Regions from separate parts of the Streptococcus sp. 20925_1_22 genome, predicted to be linked through region 1. Evidence: predicted binding sites of a transcription regulator. Region 1 holds the regulator's gene; the other holds the start of a gene.

Evidence for each region. Region 1 encodes HrcA, which represses chaperone genes, less so after heat shock. Its sites were predicted from a motif close to TTAGCACTCNNNNNNNNNGAGTGCTAA; they were not measured.
Region 2: a site for HrcA is predicted at 1,390-1,416, ahead of groES (co-chaperone GroES). Genes of this name have one in related genera too.

What each region holds. Positions count from the first base shown of each region.
Region 1 is NZ_JAPVYE010000002.1:328,231-337,731, reverse strand. Features, by position in the region: gene dnaK (molecular chaperone DnaK) at 86-1,915, opposite strand; gene O3621_RS04165 (hypothetical protein) at 2,036-2,428, opposite strand; gene grpE (nucleotide exchange factor GrpE) at 2,444-2,980, opposite strand; gene hrcA (heat-inducible transcriptional repressor HrcA) at 3,016-4,050, opposite strand; gene O3621_RS04150 (ABC transporter permease) at 4,214-4,942, opposite strand; gene O3621_RS04145 (ABC transporter ATP-binding protein) at 4,935-5,774, opposite strand; gene O3621_RS04140 (DUF2812 domain-containing protein) at 5,816-6,388, opposite strand; gene O3621_RS04135 (PadR family transcriptional regulator) at 6,388-6,711, opposite strand; gene O3621_RS04130 (D-alanyl-D-alanine carboxypeptidase family protein) at 6,932-7,720, opposite strand; gene O3621_RS04125 (histidine phosphatase family protein) at 7,707-8,405, opposite strand; gene O3621_RS04120 (histidine phosphatase family protein) at 8,505-9,206, opposite strand; gene O3621_RS04115 (hypothetical protein) at 9,337-9,501, opposite strand, start outside.
Region 2 is NZ_JAPVYE010000004.1:43,109-52,609, reverse strand. Features, by position in the region: gene groL (chaperonin GroEL) at 1-1,060, opposite strand, end outside; gene groES (co-chaperone GroES) at 1,084-1,365, opposite strand; gene O3621_RS06295 (DUF202 domain-containing protein) at 1,578-1,868, opposite strand; gene O3621_RS06290 (PTS system mannose/fructose/sorbose family transporter subunit IID) at 1,881-2,711, opposite strand; gene O3621_RS06285 (PTS sugar transporter subunit IIC) at 2,713-3,570, opposite strand; gene O3621_RS06280 (PTS sugar transporter subunit IIB) at 3,598-4,092, opposite strand; gene O3621_RS06275 (PTS sugar transporter subunit IIA) at 4,135-4,572, opposite strand; gene O3621_RS06270 (ABC transporter substrate-binding protein) at 4,792-6,075, opposite strand; gene O3621_RS06265 (response regulator transcription factor) at 6,072-6,755, opposite strand; gene O3621_RS06260 (sensor histidine kinase) at 6,748-8,064, opposite strand; gene O3621_RS06255 (substrate-binding domain-containing protein) at 8,064-9,050, opposite strand; gene O3621_RS06250 (single-stranded DNA-binding protein) at 9,331-9,501, opposite strand, start outside.

The DNA.
Region 1 (9,501 bases):
TTTCAGACTCCCAAAAATCCTAATCATCCTCGCGGGGGTTCGACTACGAACTAAAAACTTTCAATTTTTAGTTCTGTCTCACCGCCTATTTCTCAGTAAACTCTCCGTCTACAACATCGTCGTCTGCTTTAGTTGAGCCTGCGTTTTCAGCTCCTTCCGCTCCTGCTTGGGCTTGTTGAGCCGCAGCAGCTTGCTCGTAGAGTTTCACTGCCAGTGCTTGAGCTTTTTCGTTAAGAGCTTCCAATTTCGCTTTCATGTCGTCCAAGTTATTGTCTTCTTGCGCTTTCTTAAGTTCATCAAGAGCAGCTTGGGCAGCGTCACGTTCTGCGTCGAAGCCTTTGCCTTCAGTCTCCTTGATAGTCTTTTCAGTCGCAAAGATAGCTTGGTCAACTTCGTTACGAAGGTCAACTTCTTCCTTACGTTTCTTATCTGCTTCAGCATTCGCTTCTGCATCCTTCATCATGCGGTCGATTTCTTCGTCAGTCAAGCCGCTGTTAGATTGGATAACAATGTGTTGTTCTTTTTGAGTTCCAAGGTCTTTAGCTTTAACAGATACGATACCGTTCTTGTCGATATCAAAGGTTACTTCGATTTGAGGGATTCCACGAGGAGCAGCTGGGATATCTGTCAATTGGAAACGTCCCAGAGTCTTGTTATCTGCTGCCATTGGACGTTCACCTTGAAGAACGTGGATATCAACGGCCGGTTGGTTGTCCGCTGCTGTAGAGAAGACTTGTGATTTAGAAGTTGGAATTGTTGTGTTGCGGTCAATCAGCTTAGTGAAGACGCCACCCATTGTTTCGATACCAAGTGACAATGGTGTTACGTCAAGAAGGACAACGTCTTTGACATCACCAGTGATGACACCACCTTGGATAGCAGCACCCATAGCAACTACTTCATCAGGGTTCACTGATTTGTTTGGCTCTTTACCAGTTTCAGCCTTAACAGCTTCCACAACTGCAGGAATACGAGTTGAACCACCAACCAAGATTACTTCGTCGATTTCTGACAAGCTCAAACCTGCGTCAGAAAGAGCACGGCGAACTGGTTCTTTAGTGCGCTCTACCAAGTCACGAGTCAAATCATCGAATTTAGCACGAGTCAGAGTCATTTCCAAGTGTAGAGGTCCAGCGTCGCCAGCTGTGATAAACGGCAAGCTGATTTGAGTTGAAGTTACACCTGAAAGGTCTTTCTTAGCCTTTTCAGCTGCATCTTTCAAACGTTGAAGCGCCATCTTGTCATTTGACAAGTCAATGCCGTTCTCTTTCTTGAACTCAGCTACCATATGGTCGATAATCTTTTGGTCAAAGTCGTCACCACCGAGTTTGTTATCACCTGCAGTCGCCAATACATCAAAGACGCCATCACCCAACTCAAGGATTGAAACGTCAAAGGTACCACCACCCAAGTCAAAGACCAAAATCTTTTCTTCTTTATCTTGTTTGTCAAGACCGTAAGCAAGGGCTGCTGCAGTTGGTTCGTTAACGATACGTTCTACTTCAAGACCAGCGATTTTACCAGCATCTTTAGTCGCTTGACGTTGCGCATCGTTAAAGTAAGCCGGTACTGTGATAACCGCTTTGCTGACTTTTTCACCAAGGTATTCTTCTGCATACCCTTTCAAGTATTGCAGAATCATAGCTGAGATTTCTTGCGGAGTGTATTCTTTGCCATTGGCAGCTACTTTTTCAGATGTTCCCATTTTTGATTTGATGGAAATGATTGTATCTGGATTTGTCACTGCTTGACGTTTTGCCGCATCACCAACGATGATTTCACCATTTTTGAATGACACTACAGATGGTGTTGTGCGATTTCCTTCTGGGTTTGCAATGATTTTGCTTTCAGTTCCTTCAAGAACTGCAACTGCTGAGTTCGTTGTACCTAAGTCAATACCGATAATTTTAGACATATTTTTACCTCTTTTTACTTTAATTTTATTTTTATGCTCTTTGGTTCGCTTCGCTCATTAAAAACAAAGTTGAACGAATGTTTTCTTCTTTCATAGTTTATTGTCGTTTCGGACAAGTTCTTATTTTTTAGGGGTCAATGTAATAACAATCTCCACTTTATCCCACTCCAAAATTTTCTGTTTTAAAGTTCTATTTGGATAAGTTTTATGATTAATTTCATAAACACTGCCGCCATTTAGAATGATTTCATCCCATTGTTCAAGCCCTTCAAAATATTCCAGCCTTTTTTTCTCAGTTCGTTCAAACTTAAAAACTGTTTTCTGACTTTGATAATTCCAATTGTTTTTTGAAGCTCGTTTTCTAGTTGTAAAAAGATTTTTTAAGAAACCCCAAAAAAGTCGTAAAACTGGATAAACAATCACTAACCATAGTAACACTACTGCTACTAGCACTATTACTGTTACTAATCCATATTCCTTTACCAATTGGATTAATAAATTTATTTGTTCCATCTATCCTATCCCTCTCTAATTGTACACCACTACCATTGCTGGGCGCAGGATACGGTCATGAAGTTTGTAGCCTTTTTGGAAGACCTGCGCTATAGTGTCAGCTGGGTGCTCATCGTCAGCTGGAACGGTTTGAATGGCCATGTGATAGTTATGGTCAAAAGCTCCGTCAGCTGGGATTTCTTCGATACCCTCTTCTTTGAGAGCATGAATCAAGCTTTCCTGGACCATTTCCAGTCCTTTTTTGACATCATCTGTCAGACCTTCAACGGCAAGCGCGCGCTCCAGATTATCTATCGAAGGCAAGATAGCTTTTGCCAGATCCTGGCTGCGGTATCTTTGCAGCTGCTGGCGTTCTTCATTTGCTCGGCGCTGGATGTTCTGCATTTCTGCATGAGCACGGAGATATTTGTTTTCAAAATCTTCTGCTCGCTCATTAGCTAATTCTAACTCTGATTTTTCAGGGCTTGCTGATTCAGCCTGTTCAGCTGTTTCCACAGGTTCCTCTTTTACTTCCACATCTTCTGGATGTTCTTCTTGTTTATACTTTGCCACAAGGCACCTCCTTTTTAGGAATATTTATACTATATTTAATGGACTTCGTAGTGATTGCTGCTCAGATAGCGATAGAAGTCGGTCAGCTTCATGGTCAGCACGCGATTGACAACATTCATCTGACTGACGAGCCGTTGGTAGTCAAGATTAACCGGACCGACAACTGCCAACACTCCAAATCCTCGATAAGGAATCAGGAATTTGCTGGAAATTAGTGTCAAATCAGCCAAACAGCTTTCTCTACTGTCTGCCACGCGCACGCTTTGCATCTGATCTTCGGCCAAACTGTCGCGAATTTCAAAGGCTACTTTCTGTGGGTCATCAAAAAACTGATAGGCCGTCAGGTCTGAGAATTCCAAGAGCTGAACCTTGCCAGACAGAATCACATTTTCCTTGAAAATATCACCAAAGATATGCTCAAAGAGCTGGATGACATTGTCCGTCGTAGTGAAATAGCGTTGGATAATCTGCGGAATTTCCGTCCGAATCTTGTAATGGATGTCCAGCACTGTCTGACCCAAGAACCGCTCCCTTACCAGGCCTTTAAGCCTATCCAGGTCTTCTTTTAGGAAGTTGCGCGGAATCATAAACTGACTGGTGATAGTATTGGACTCATCCAGGGTGAAGACTGCCAGAGCCGTATGCTGACTGAGCACAACGATATCAAAAGCTGTCAAGCGCTGCCGACTGGGTTCTACATCCAGTGCAACAACCGTGAATCCACTGAGCTTGGTCAAAAGATCCGCTGCCTGTTGAAGAATGTCCTCCAAGTTGAAAAACTCATGGTCAAAGGCTTTGATAACCTCATAGAGTTCATTCTCAGCGAGACGATCAAAGGACAGAGAATGCTTGACAAAGTATTGAAAACCAGCCACACTAGGCTTACGGCCGCTAGACGTATGCGCCTTTTCCAGAAGCCCCTGCTTTTCCAAAGCCGCCATATCATTTCGGATAGTGGCACTGCTGGAATTGATGGAATCCTGCAGGGCTTTGGAGCCGACTGGCTCGTGAGTCTTGGTAAAGATATCAATAATCAAATTCAAAATCTCATTTTGACGCTCCGTGACCACGGCATCACCTCCAATCAAGATTCTGCTGTCGATTAGCACTCAACAACCTCGAGTGCTAACTCATGATTCTATTATACACTCTTCCACACCAAAGTCAAGACAAAAACTCAAAAAATTAGCACTCTTTTTACAAGAGTGCTAAAAATCAGTCTGGCGACCTAGATTAATCCTCCAGGATTTGCAAATGGCGCATCAAATAGAAAGAAATTCCTGCAAAAAGAAGCAACCAAACTAGCAGAGCCAAAAATTCTCCGCTCCATAAATGGAAATGAGACCAATCTTTCATATAACTACTAAAAAGGCCCATAAAGCTGTAACGCAGCACTTTAAATAACTCCTCGCTCATATTTGAAAACATAGGAATAAATGCCGCCAAGAGCATGGCTGGAACACTAAGAGATTGTGCCATGACCTGATTTTTACAAAACAGACCAACCATTAAAAAGAAAAAAATTAAGACCAGCATGGTCAACAAGAGAACCAAACTATAGCTGAACAGATGATTAGAAAGCTTAGCTCCCACCAAAAGTGGGGTAATGACGATATAAAAAATTCCAATAATCGCTGGCCAGATTAAAGCGGAGAGAATATATTGACCAGCTGTCACACCAGCCAAACGCAAACTTTGCAAATTATGTTTTTCTCTTTCCTCAGCTAGGATGATGATGATGGGGGTTCCAACTGACATGGCTAGAGAGAAAGGCAAAGAGATATTCAGTAATAAAGTAGCTAGTTTATCAGCTCCAATTTCCTGCTCCGCTCCATTCAGAGAAAAAATAAATTTATAGAGAAAAATGAGGAAAATCGGCATGAAAACCTGCAATAGAATACTTTTATTAGCCAGGGTAACTTGACCTCTCAGCCAAATCATACCTTTTAATTTATTAGACATTTAAGGTACCTCCTGTCAAAGTGATAAAAACATCTTCCAAAGTTGGTTCACAGGAATGAATACTGATAACATCGGACAAATCTAAGCCTCCTTGCAGTTCCTCAAAGGCCACCGTCTTCGTCGTCAAATCTTCATATTCTAAACGAACCTTCTTATCTGTATTATACTTTTGGATTATCTCATGTGGACTGCCTACTTCAACTAATTTTCCTTTACTTAGCAAGGCCAAGCGATCACACAAAAGAGTAGCTTCCTGCATATCATGAGTTGTCAGAAAAATAGTCGTCCCCTGCGCTTTTAGTTCCAGCAGTAGTTCATGAATGGTGCGAGAGGTTGACGGGTCCAAACCACTGGTTGGCTCATCCAAAAAGAGCAGTTTAGGTCGATTAATCAAGGCACGAACCAGTAACATACGCTGCTTCATACCGGTAGATAGTTTTTCCGCTACCTTGTTGCGGCTATCATAAAGCCCCACTTTTCGGAGAAGTTCATCGACTTCTGTCATATTAACACCAAAGAGCATAGCATAAGCCTTGAGATTTTTATAAAGTGACATCTTTTCATAAAAACCGCTGCCATCGCTGACAATCCCAATCTGCTCCAGCACTTCTGCCTTCAAATCCTCAACCGGTGCAGACAGCACATGAGCTGTCCCAGCATCTGCAGACAACTGTCCAGTCAAGATATTGATGGTCGTGGTTTTACCAGATCCAGAAGGCCCTAGAAAGCCAAAAATCTCTCCCTCTCGGATGGAAAAATTGATTCCTGCTAAGGCTTCTTGTTCCTTGAACTTCTTTTTCAAGCCTTGCACTTCAATAATGGTCTTTTTCATTGTTTTCCTCGCTTTCACAACAGTATTTAACAAAACTGCAATCAATCTTTCAGTTCCTGCCTCATTTTCCAAAAACGCAAGGCAATATGGACCAGTTGACAGAACAGAATGAGCAATATAACACAGTCTATTACTAAAATTGACTTGAATAATAGACTTGCTTTCAAACTTTTCTGGGAAATATCTAGGATGAGATAGGTAGTGACACACAAAACCATGATGGCTGGCAAAAAACGCCATATAAGCAAACGCTTGACCATTTCTAGCTTAGACCAAGCATCATTATAGATTTCAAGATCGCTCTCCGCATCAAGCTGAGAAACCGGCTTGCGGAAATAAGAGAACTGATTAAAGTTTGTAATATGCTCCCAGCCACAATCCTCAAACAGTTGATAATAGGATTCTTGCTCCGCCTTCTTCATGGGGCGAAAATCTAATTGATAGGCCACTTCCTGAGGCGGACAGGCTTCAAAAGTATAGCGAACCGCAACAAGAAAGGGAGAATAACTTACTTTTTTCAATTTCCAGCCTTGGCTATGCATTTTTTTAAAATAAGCTGCTTCTCTGTCATAGTCTGCAATGGTAAAGATTTTATAGACAATTTTCTTTTCCATCAAACTTCCTCCTTACTATTGCGGTAAAGGCGCTCAATCCGCTGGATTTCCAACTCTAAAATCTGCTTCCCAAGCTCCGTGATAGAATAGAGTTTTCTCTTTTCTTCCTCACGAACAAAGGCAATCAGACCATCTTTTTCCATCTTTGCCAAGGTCCCGTACATGGTTCCCGGGCTGATAGATAGCTGTCCTTCTGTCAATTGCTTGACTTTTTGAGTAATACTGTAGCCATGCCTTTCTTTCTGAAGACAGAAGAGGATATAAAAACCTGTCTCTGTCATTGGCACATAGACTCTCCTAAGCTTTTCTGTCAATCCACTCATCTTTTCATCCCCCTTTCACCTCGATATATCGAACCTTGATATACAAAAATTATATCGCAGTCCGATATAGTTGTCAAGGATTTATAAATATTTTTTACAGAAAGTGGTTCGTTTTTATCTTTCAATACTTGTAGTTGATTTAATCTGAAGCTAAAAGGATTAGAGAGCTGCATCATGATAAATCAGCATAAAAAAAGCCAGGAACACCTGACTTACTTGTTTATTTGCCCGCTTCCTTGAGTAGGGCGATATATTCTTCCAGAACCAGATTGTGCTTCTGCATATACTGGGCATTCTCCACACCGACATAGCGGTAATGCCAATTCTCAAAGTCAACTCCGGTAATATCACTCTTGCCATCCGGATAGCGAAGGACAAAACCATACTGGGGAGCTAGCTCCGCAATCTTAGCTGCCAATTCATCCTCCTGACCTTCTGGAGCGCTCATATCAATAGCCAAGCCCGTTTGATGCTCGCTGGCTCCTGGAAGCTGCACCTGCTTCAGAACGATGCTGACTGCTTCTTCATTTGACAAGCCTTTGGCGACTTCCCCAGCAACTTTTTCATTATAGAGTTCCTCCTGCTCAGCTCGGCTGCGATAGCCAGAGATTAGAGTTTCTTCAGGAGCTATCGCTTGGGCTGCTGCTAGGAATTGCCGAGTATTTTCAGCAATGCGGCTGTCCACCTGGACCTCTCCAATCTGAGTCAGATCAGGCGTCTTTTCTTCTTGCTGGTTGTCACGATTGACCAAAATCAAATTCCAGTCAGTAGAAGACACCTTGGGCAAATCAGACTGTGAACTCTCTGAGCTAGAAGAGCCCTTCGTAGCAGAACTACTAGACGAACCCGAAAACTGAATCTTTGCAAGCAGATCTTGTAACAAGGACGGACGGAAATAAATCGCCGTTCCTCCAGCTGCCAGACACAAGACGATTAACAACAAAAGTGTCAACCCAATCTTCTTAGACTTCGATTTTCTCTTTTCTTTGCGATGTTTAGCGCGCTTCAACTTCTTCCTCCATTACTTTGGCACCGGCCTCTCGATAAGACATGTCTCCGACGCAAGCTACTGTGAATTTACCGTCTTCATAGTCTACAACCGTCACACTACCATTGTCCAAACCATGAGGCCGAGTTCGATTGATTAGATAGACAAAGGTTCCGATGGTCATGCCGTGGCTGACGACCAGAGCATTGCCACCACCAGCAGCTTCCAGCTCCTCAGCTATGGCTGAAAAGCCTTCCCAGATTCGGCCGCTGAGCTTTTCCCAGTTTTCCGCCCAGCCAGCTGTATCGACTTCTACAAGACCTTCTGCCAACTCAGCATAGCTAAGCTGATGAACATGCTCAATATTGAAAACCCGGGGCATCACACCCATAAAGAGCTCTCCATCATAACCACCATCAAAACTGCCAAAGCACCATTCGCGAATCCGTTTGTCAAAGGTATAAGGAATCTGTCCTGTCAGGCCCAGTTCCTCTAGAATAATGCCCATGGTCTGAATAGTTCGGCCGCTGTCGCTGGAACGGGCCAATTTGAAATCAAGCCCAGCTTCTCTCAGGCCAATGCCCAACTCATGAATGCCACGTTCCCCAACTTCAGTCAATGGGGTATCAGACCAGCCTTGAGCCCGGCCGATAGTATTAAACATGGTTTTGCCATGACGAACCAAGTATAATCTTGTTTTTGCCATTTCATTTCCTCCGTTATTCTTTTCATATTATACCATTTTATGAAGAAATTGGCGCCATCTGGCTTTCAAAGCAAAAAGCAGGAGTCTCAAAACTCCCGCTCATTCTTGATTTTCTCGGTCCAATATGGCTGCGCCAACCTGACGGTAAGACACATCACCCAAGGTTTGGATAGTAAAGTGACCATCTTCATATTCCAGCACTGTGACACTGCCATTATCAACATTAGGATTTTTCGTGATATTCTCATCAACCAGATAAGCCAAGGTACCAATGGTCATGCTGTGGCTGACGACCAGAGCATTGCCGCCGCCAGAGGACTCCACCTCTCTAGCAATGGCTTCAAAGCCTTCTAAAATCCGACCGCTAAGCTTGTCCCAAGGTTCAGCCCAGCCAGCTGAATCCACTTCTACCAGGCCATTCGCCAAATCCGGCCAACTGAGTTCCTTGTAATTATCCGTCTTAAGAACTCGTGGGATAACGCCATGAAAGAGCTCACCCCCATAGGCACCATCAAAACTTCCGAAACACCACTCCCGGATACGCTTGTCATAGCGATAGGGAATCTGGCCAGTCAGACCCAGCTCCTCTAGGATAATCCCCATGGTCTGAATGGTCCTGCCGCTATCACTGGAAAAAGCCTTGATAAAAGGCAAGCCAGACTCTCGCAATCCGATACCCAGCTCACGAATACCGCGCTCGCCTTCGGCAGTCAGCGGCGTATCAGACCAGCCCTGTGCCCGGCCGATAGTATTGAACATGGTCTTGCCATGACGGATAACATAGAGTCTTGTTTTTGACATAGTTTACCTCTTTTATTTTTCCTTTGTTTATTATAGTATAGGCCTTCGTATTCTTTAGATAAAGAAGAGGGAGAACTCGGTTTCCCACTATGATAGACAGCTACTCACTGTGAAGTCAGCATCTAATCAACTATAGAGACTTAACATGAACTTTTACAGAACTGACACATCCAAGAACAATGAACGGATAATGGAGCCAATAATTAAGACCAAACTGACCGGATAAAGCGGCTTTATTAATAGCGATAACGGCTTGCAAAATATTGCCTTCCCCTTGGTAAAAAGAATTGGCATA
Region 2 (9,501 bases), on a different contig from region 1:
TGCTTTCAATCTGTGACTTAATGACTGCCACACGGTTAGCAATGGCTTCTGGATTGCCGGAGCCTTCCACAATCACAGTGCTGTCCTTATCAACAGTGACTTTAGAAGCTTGTCCAAGCGCTTCAATCGTAGCATCCTTGAGCTCTAAGCCAAGATCATCTGTAATCACTGTACCGCCTGTCAAGATAGCGATGTCTTCCAACATAGCCTTACGACGATCACCAAAGCCTGGTGCCTTGACAGCTACGACATTAAAGGTTCCGCGAATCTTATTAAGAACCAATGTTGGCAGAGCTTCACCGTCCACATCATCTGCGACAATCAAGAGCGGACGGTTGGTTTTCAAAATGTTTTCCAGTAATGGCAGGATTTCCTGAATGTTAGAAATTTTCTTGTCAGTAATCAGGATGTAAGGATTGTCCAGTTCGGCTACCATTTTTTCATTGTCAGTTACCATATACTGAGACAAGTAGCCACGGTCAAATTGCATCCCCTCAACCACATCCAACTCAGTTTCCATCCCTTTGGACTCTTCAATGGTAATAACGCCGTCATTTCCAACTTTTTCCATAGCTTCAGAGATGTACTCGCCGACTTTCTCGCTGCGAGAAGAAACGGCAGCAACTTGAGCAATAGCTTCCTTGTTAGAAACTGGTACTGAGTTAGATTTGAGGGCTTCAACAGCTGTCGCAACAGCTGCTTCAATCCCACGGCGGATACCGATTGGATTAGCACCAGCTGTAACATTTTTAATCCCCTCGCGGACGATAGCCTGTGTCAAAACAGTTGCTGTTGTTGTTCCGTCACCAGCGATATCGTTGGTCTTTGAAGCAACTTCTGAAACCAGCTTAGCGCCCATGTTTTCAAAATGGTCTTCCAGTTCGATTTCCTTGGCAATGGTTACACCATCATTGGTGATAAGCGGTGAGCCAAAGGATTTTTCCAAAACGACATTGCGGCCTTTAGGACCCAAAGTCACCTTGACAGTATTTGCCAAGATGTCAACCCCACGAACCATACTGCTTCTTGCATCTGCTGAAAATTTAATATCTTTTGCCATTTTATTATTCCTCTCTTCTAATCTTACTCGACAACTGCTAGAATATTGGCTTCACTGACTAAGAGATAAGCTTCATCTCCGTCCTTAACTTCCACGCCTGCATGGCTTTCTACGAGAACCTTGTCCCCTTCCTTAACGCTCAGGGCTACCAGCTCACCGTTCAAAGTACGAATGCCTTGACCGACTGCGACAACTTCTGCTGTCTTAGTCGCTGCTTGGCCGTTGCCTGCAATGACAAATCCGCCAACTTTCTGCTCTTTTTCTTCTACTTTCAAGACCACACGGTCTCCTAATGGTTTTAACATAGTTTTCCTCCAAAGATTGAATTTTTAGCACTCTAAACTATAGAGTGCTAATCTATAGTTATTATTTTATCACTTGGTCAGAAATAGTCAAGAAAAAAACCGGCTAGATGAAAGAAAAATTTTATTTTTTTGATTTACTTGCTCCCAAAGTCAAAGAAATAAAAAACAAGTCCGAGCTAAAATTCTCTCAGACTTGTCTTTAGGGGGAATGTCTATCTTGCAAGTTTTAGTTTTGCTTCAAAATCATCAATCACTTTTTGCAGATTTAGGTGTCCTCTATAGATACCATATCCAAATACGAGCATGGCTAAGATACCCAGTAGAGCTAGGACGATTCCTGCAATCAGTGCTAGGAGATTGGTCTCATGAAAGAGATAAATCAGAACAAGACCGATGCTGGCAATGGCAAAGAAGAGACTGAACCAGCGTCCTAGATTTTCAATCATATGCTTCTGGTAGTGAATTTCTGTTTCATAGCCTTGAATCAATTCTTGTTCTGTCATGATCTTCTCCTTTTAATATTTCAATCCTGGGTTGAAGAAACCAACTAATACACCAACAAAAGCAACTACAACGAGAATGAGCATAACTTTGATTGGAGAAAAGTTTTTCTTCGCCATCAGCCACCAACAGAAAACGATAAAGAGTGCTGTCAAGAGACCAGGGTAGACACCATCTAACTGATCTTGCATGACCAAAAATGCTTTACCAGATGAATCTTTCAATTGGAAGGCCGTTTTTACTGGAACCCAAGTAGCAGCAACTGCTCCGATAACCATACCACCAACGATAGATACTGATTTACGGATAGCCTGTCCTTGAGGACCTACCAAAAATTCAACTGCCTTATCACCTAATTCATAACCTTTGAAATAGGCGAATTTCATACCTGCATAGGCAAGTAAATTCCATACTACAATGTAGAAGATTGCACCAAGAGGTGAACCGCCATTAGAGAGTCCTAGGGCAATCCCTAGAATAATCGGAATCAAGGTACCAACAATAAGGGAATCCCCAATACCTGCAACCGGTCCCATAAGACCAGCCCGCAGTCCATTTATAGTTTCATCATCAACTCCATCAGCACCATTGGCACGTGCTTCTTCAAGACCAGCTGTAATCCCAACAATCAAAGCTCCCAGCTGAGGTTCTGTATTAAAGAAAGCAGTATAAGTTTGCATAGCCTTTGCCTGCTCTTCTTTATCCTTATAAAGCTCCTCCACCACTGGCAACATAGAAGCTAAATAACCAAAGGTCTGCATGTGTTCTTGTGAAAAACAGGTTAGATTCCCATAGTACCAATGATGGAAAGATTTGCCTAAAGTTTTTCTTGTTAATTTTACCATCTTAAATATCCTCCTCATCATCGTCTTCAATAAAATCTGCATTTGGTCCTGCAGTAGCTTGCGCTCTTATATTTTTAGCCATTTGAATTTCATAAAACAGAACGGCGAAAATCAGAGAAACAACAGCACAAGAAACAAGATTCAGACCCAGAGAAGCTGCCAATGTAAAACCGACAAAGAAAGGAATGAAATCAACAGCTTTTTCAACAATTTGTTTTAAAAGGATAGCGATTCCGACACACGGAAGAAGTGAGCCAACTGTAAAGAGAGTTTTCATAGGAATTCCATCCAACGGTAGGGCTGATTTCAAAGTTGTTACAGCCTCAGCACCTAGTTTACACATGATAAGTGTAGGCAGGAATGAAAAAACCAAGTGTGAAATCCAAGGGAAACCCCAATCGACTACATATAGCTTTTTAAAATCCTTTTTTTCTACTGCTTTCCAACCAATATGCTGCCAAAGCAGATTCATAGTTGCTGTACCATAGAAGAGTACTGTACCAACTGTTCCTACTAGAGTTCCCATTGATTTTGCAAGGTTTGCTGCATCAGCAGAATCTAAAGTTAAACCTTGTGTCTTAATGGCAACCATAGCAAGTGGAATCCCGATGTAAGAAACAGCTCGCACATCAGCAGAGACAGTACCACCAGGAGTGACCAAAGCGATGTAAACCAATTGCATAGCAACTCCACAAACAATACCAAGCTTAATATCACCTAAGATAAGACCAGATATTAAACCTCCAACTAAGGGACGTCCTAATGTATAGTTACCAATAGATGTACCACCCAAACCAGGCATAGATGACAGACATGCAAATAATCCCAGTAAAGCGGCTTGTAGCCAAGAAATTGTCATAATAGACTCTCCTTTTCATTATTATAATTAAAAACCAAATTTAGACTTGAAATCGCTCCAGTAACCGATGGAAACATCTGGCAAGAGCTGGAATTTGACTTTGTAGCCAGCTTTTTCAATCGCCTCAATCGCTTCTGCCTCTTCCTGGGTGATGGACTGGTTATTGCCCAGCTTAACAGCTCCCGGACGGTCATTAGCAGGACCGACGATGATTTCCTTAACATCCCCGGGTACAAAACCTTGGTCCACTAGGATTTCCTTCATGTCCACAGGATTTTTTGTAATGAGGAAATAGCGACTGTCTGAATCTGTGACCTTGCCTGATTTTTCCTTGAAGGCTTCCTTGGTCCAAACAAAAGTCTTCTTATCAGAAGCTCCCTTGTAGGCCTGAATCAAAACCTTGTTTCCTGCTGCTGCATTATTAACTGCAATCAAGCCATCACAAGGGTATTCCTTAGCCCAGCGAGTGACTGTTTGACCGTGGATCATGCGGTCGTCAATCCGTACAAATGATACTGTCATCTTTAAAATCTCCTTTTATCTTTTATAATGTATGCGGAAGCACTAAATATCGTCTTCATCTTCGTCAGCTGCATCACTTACGACTTCAAATTCCTGCAAAGCAGCTGTAGCCTCGGAAAGGATAGCCTGAGCCAGCTCTTTTCCGTCCAAGATGTCTTTCATAACCAAGCCAGTCAGTCCCATGGTCAGGTTCAAACCTCCCAAGATAACTGCTGAGTCGAGCTTACCCATGTCAGCTAAGACGCTAGCTGCTGTCGTCAGAGGACTGCCTCCTACAATATCAGCCAGAACTAAGACACTGTCATCAGCGCTTAAGCCAGCCAAGGCCTGAGTAAAATCAACTGCAAAATCATCAACTGACTTGCCCTCCTGAAGACCGACCGCAATCACCTGGTCCGTCTTGTCTCCGGCAAACATCTTCAAGGAACTCTGCACGCCTGCTGCCAGTCCCCCATGGCTGACCAGTACAAGGTATTTCATCTTTCCTGCCTCCTTTATCCTTCGACTTCTTAGCCCAGTCAGGCTTTAGATGACGAAGGATTTATTGATGATTTTATTGTACAGGATATGGAACCGGTTTCATATTGTCAAATGTCACTTTGCCCAGATGACATTTGTTAGGAAAAATATGACATTTGTCATATTGGTCTAGGCAACTGTACTTTTTCTGATTTAATTGGCAATAAAAAAGAAAGCAGATTATTTTCCGCTTTCTATTTCTCTTTGAATGCTCGGCAAGGCACTGTCAATCTCTTGATTCTGCATAGCATTTTGAATCAGATAGTCCATACGATCCATGGTATGACGATCTACTTCAAGACTGATGTCAATGATGGAGCGATTCATCATGTGGTCTAGCCTCTCTGAAGTCAAGGAATCCAAGCCAAAATCATCTGCCTGTAAGATTTCTCTAGCCTGTTGACTTTTCACCACAGATGGTAAGACTGAGGTCCCCTGCGATTTTTCAAACAAGGCCTGCTGGCTTTCTTTATCCTGTGACAGCAAGAGCATAAATTCCCAAGCCAGCTTCTCTTGCTTGGTATTGGAAGACATGGCAAAGAGCGAGGTCTTGACCTGTGTTCCCATCACCTGGCTATTGGCTGTTGGCATCGGGATACAGGTCCAAGAAAAGCTAGAATACTTGGCAACATGGTATGGATAGGGCTTGTAGGTCCGATACTGAGCCAGACTCATAGGATAGAAGGCCACCCGCCCCTCATCAAAGTCATTAGAAGTCACCTTATAATGCTGGCTGAGCATGTTTAGCTTGCTCATAAAGGCCAAGGCTTGGTGCATCTCTGCGCTGTCTACATTGATACCAGATTTATCGGTAAGATGGCCGCCGTAAGCTACCAGAGCTTGCTGCCAAGTGTAATCTGTAATACCGTACTGATCCACCACACCATCGCCATTGGTATCCTTGGTTACTTTCTTGCAAATCTCATAGAAATCCGTCAGGGTCCAACCTGACTCAGGAATGCTAATCCCTTCTTTTTCAAGCAGGTCTTTATTGACACACATCATGATAGGATTGCTCTCAACTGGAAGTGCATAGCTGACTCCCTGATATTGCCCAGCTTCATAAGCCACCGGATAAAAAGCCTTTCGCTCATCATCCGTTAAGAGGGTATCCAAGGATTTGAGCGCACCAGTCGAAGCCAACATGCTAAAGTCGTTTTCCGGTACCATAAAGAGATCCGGCTGCTCACCTTTCAAGACTTGCTCTGCCAGCCAGTCAGCGTAATCATCCTTGGGAATACCGCTTTCATAGACGACCTTGACATGAGGATGCGTCTTTTCAAATTTTTTAATCAAACTGTCCAAGACCTTGTTTTCGCGGCTGTTAGGCACATCCCAGCTAGAGCCAGCATAGACACCGATACGCAGGACCTTTTCCTGAGCTGAAGCCCAAAAGACAAAAGCCAGAGCAACAGATATGATCAGGACAACCAGCAGGGCTAAATGTCTCAGTCTCCACTTCATTTGTCGCTTTCCTTACTAAAATCTCTCTGAGTGACTCCGGTCTGCACAGCCCAGATAGCCAGCTGGGTTCGGTCGCGCAAGTTGAGCTTGGCTAGGATGCCTGACAGGTAATTTCTGACTGTCCCTTCTGACAGAAAGAGTTTGGCAGCAATTTCTTTATTCGAAATCCCAAAGCCAATCTGCTGGATAATCTTCCACTCCGTCCGGCTCATGTCCTCTATATTTTCCTCCGTCACCGTGATAGCAAAGTTGGACTGGGCCATCTGAGAAAAGATTTTGAAGACCTTGGTGGCAATATTGGGATTGATCATAGCTCCGCCTCGATAGACTGTCTGAATAGCTTCATGAAGCTCTTCTGTCGAAACCCCTTTGAGAATATAACCAGACGCACCGTATTTGAGAGCGGAGAAGATAAATTCATCGTCATCAAAGGTCGTCAGAATGATAATCTTAACATCCGGATACTGCTCTTTGACAGCCTTGGTACAGAGAACACCGTCCATGACTGGCATGCGAATATCCATTAAAATCACATCTGGGCGTACCCGATGAAGCTTTTCCAGCACTTCCTTACCGTCTCCGACTGTCCCGACCACCTCAATATCTGCGTGTGCTGACAGGATGATTTGCAGAGACTCGCGAATCAAGGCCTGATCGTCTGCTATTAAAACCTTAATCATGTCTTCCTCCTATTTTTGGGATTTCGATATGCGTGTAGAAACCGTCCCGATTTTCAAAGCGGACGCTTCCGCCAATAATCATTAGGCGCTCCTGCATCTGCTTGAGGCCATAGCCATAGTGGAGTTCATCAAAGCCAACACCATCATCCTGAATGGTCATTACATAAGCTTCTTCTTCCTCCAACAGCTCAATCCAGATAGTCTTGGCATGACCGTGGCGGACAGAGTTGGTAATAGACTCCTGAATCACCCGGAAGACAATGTCTTCCTTGGCAATATCCAAGTCAATATTATCCCATTCGTAGCGGAGATGAATCTCCAAATTGGAGATGGCTTCATACTCACGGATAATCTTAATCAGAGCTTCCTTCAAAGTATTATTTTCCAGAGCTCCCGGTCGCATCTTATTGAGCGAGCCACGGACATCACGGATACCATCTCGAACGACGACAGAGACATTATTGAGCTGCTCCTTAGCCCGATTGGTATCAATATCAACCAAGACCTTGACCGCATCAATACCCGCTGAAATTCCCGTTAGGGCATGGCCCAATGTATCGTGAATCTCTCTGGCAATCCGCTTCCGCTCTCGGTCTTCTGCTATTTTTTCGGACAAGGCCAGATAAGAATTCAACTCGCGATTGGCCTGAGAAGCCATGCGCAGCTCTTCCTCAATCCGATGACGCTCCGTAATAGCCGATAAGATATAGAAGAGCAAGGAAATCATAAAGACGACGATATTGAGGGAATAGAGGAAGTTCTTACCAAAAAGCAGCAACAGCCGAACGGACTCTGGGTAAAAACGAATATAAGTATCCAGCGAAGGTAGCTTGATAAAGAGCGACATGAGGTCATAGTTGGACAAGAGCAGCATGCCAAAGCTCAAAATAATGAAAGAAAACCAGTACTTCTTGTCCTTGGAAGAATTGAACTCCTTAGAGCCATAGAAAATATCCGCAAACACCAAAAGAATCAAGCCATTGTAGGACGAATGCAGGACGGAAAAGATGACCAGCATGAGCAGGATTTCAATAATGGTTGCCTTGTCATAGACGGACAGCTGATTGGGGTGGCGCTCCCGGTAGTACATGACCAAAAGCAAACTACCATAGAGGCTAATTGATACCCAGAAAATCAAGCTGGGAGAGCCCGGAATGGCATCCAAACGCTCCAAAAGCGAGTGACTGAAGCCCTTAGCCGCTATATAGTTGGTCGCAAAGAGATAGATGGACGCATTATAGACAATGGCAACCAGATTGATGACCATCAGGGCTATTTTGCTGTAAAATATACTTTTTTGAGGTCTCATTATTGCCACCCTGTAACTGTGTATTGGCTGATATTATCTCTGTTGACTAAGTGAACGGGAATCAGGTATTGGCTGTCGTAGGATTTCCCCTCTTGCATCAGCTCAATTACCTGCGCCACCTTGCGTCCCATCTGAATGGGCGATTGGGCCACGGTTCCCTGTATATCGCTAGTCGTAGCCAGAAAGTTTTTGATATCTGGTGAACCATCCACGCCATAGATTGAGATTTTCTTATCAAGACCTTGATTTTTAATAGCAGCCAAAGCCCCGATGGCTGCTCGATCATTGAGCGCCATAACTACATTAAAGTCTAAACCTTCATCCAGAGCCCCTTTGACCTGTGGCATGGTTTCCTCAGTCTGGCCTAGTGTTTCTTTCTGGGAAATAATCTTGTAGCTAGGCTGTTTTTCAATCGTATCAATAAATCCCTGAATCCGGTCCATGGCAGAGACGGCATTGCGGTGCTCTAGAAGGAGAATGTTGGCAGAAGGCCGACGCTTCATCATGTCCTGGGCAATCAGGACGCCTGCTTGGTAGTTATCAGACACAATGGTCGTATCCACTTTTACATCCTGACTGATAGGCGCATCCACTACGATGATTTTAATACCAGCTTTCTTGGCCTTTTGAAGAGAGGAAATAATACTTGGACTATTGCTTTTCACCGGATTGATGACAATGACATCAACCTTTTCTCGGATAAAAAAGTCAATCTGCTGGCTCTGCTTGCCCTCATCCAGCTCAGGATCCCGAACGTAGAGTCGGCTGCCCTGCTGGTTGGTTTTCTTCTCCAACTCCGCATTTAAGGTCTTGTAAAAGTCATTGTTCATGGTCATGTAGGTCACCCCAATCTTGACCTGCTTCTCATCTGGCAGAACGCCCTTGAAATAAATAAAAAGCAAACCCAAGATAAGCAGAATGAAAAGCGGCCAGAGAGCCTTCTTCTGATAATGCTGTATCCGTTTTTTGATCTTAGCTGATACCATTTTTCACCCCCTATGCCGTAAGCGCCTTTATGAAACATATAGGATTATTATATTACAAAGCCACCAAAAAGCAAAATCTTTCCAGAAACGGCTATAATAAAAGAGGTGAGACAGAATCTAAAAAATCCATGATTTTTGATTCTTGGTCCCACCTCGATGATTATAACTAAACCTCAAAAAGCTTAATAGAAAGAGACTTTCAATCACACAGAGCTTGCATCCTGCAAAACTGAATGATGATTTTTGGGCGCAAGGTCATTTCCCAGTCTTTGCTTCCTGCTTAAAAGGGAAGTTCCTCTTCTTCCAACACCAAATCTGCCAAATCAGCTCCGCTGTTATTTTCACGCAGAGCGCGCTGAGCCCGACTTTCCAGCAGCTGGAAGCTATGACAGAGCACCTCTGTCACATAATGAGTCGCCCCCTCCTTCTCGTAGCGACGAGTCCGCAACTC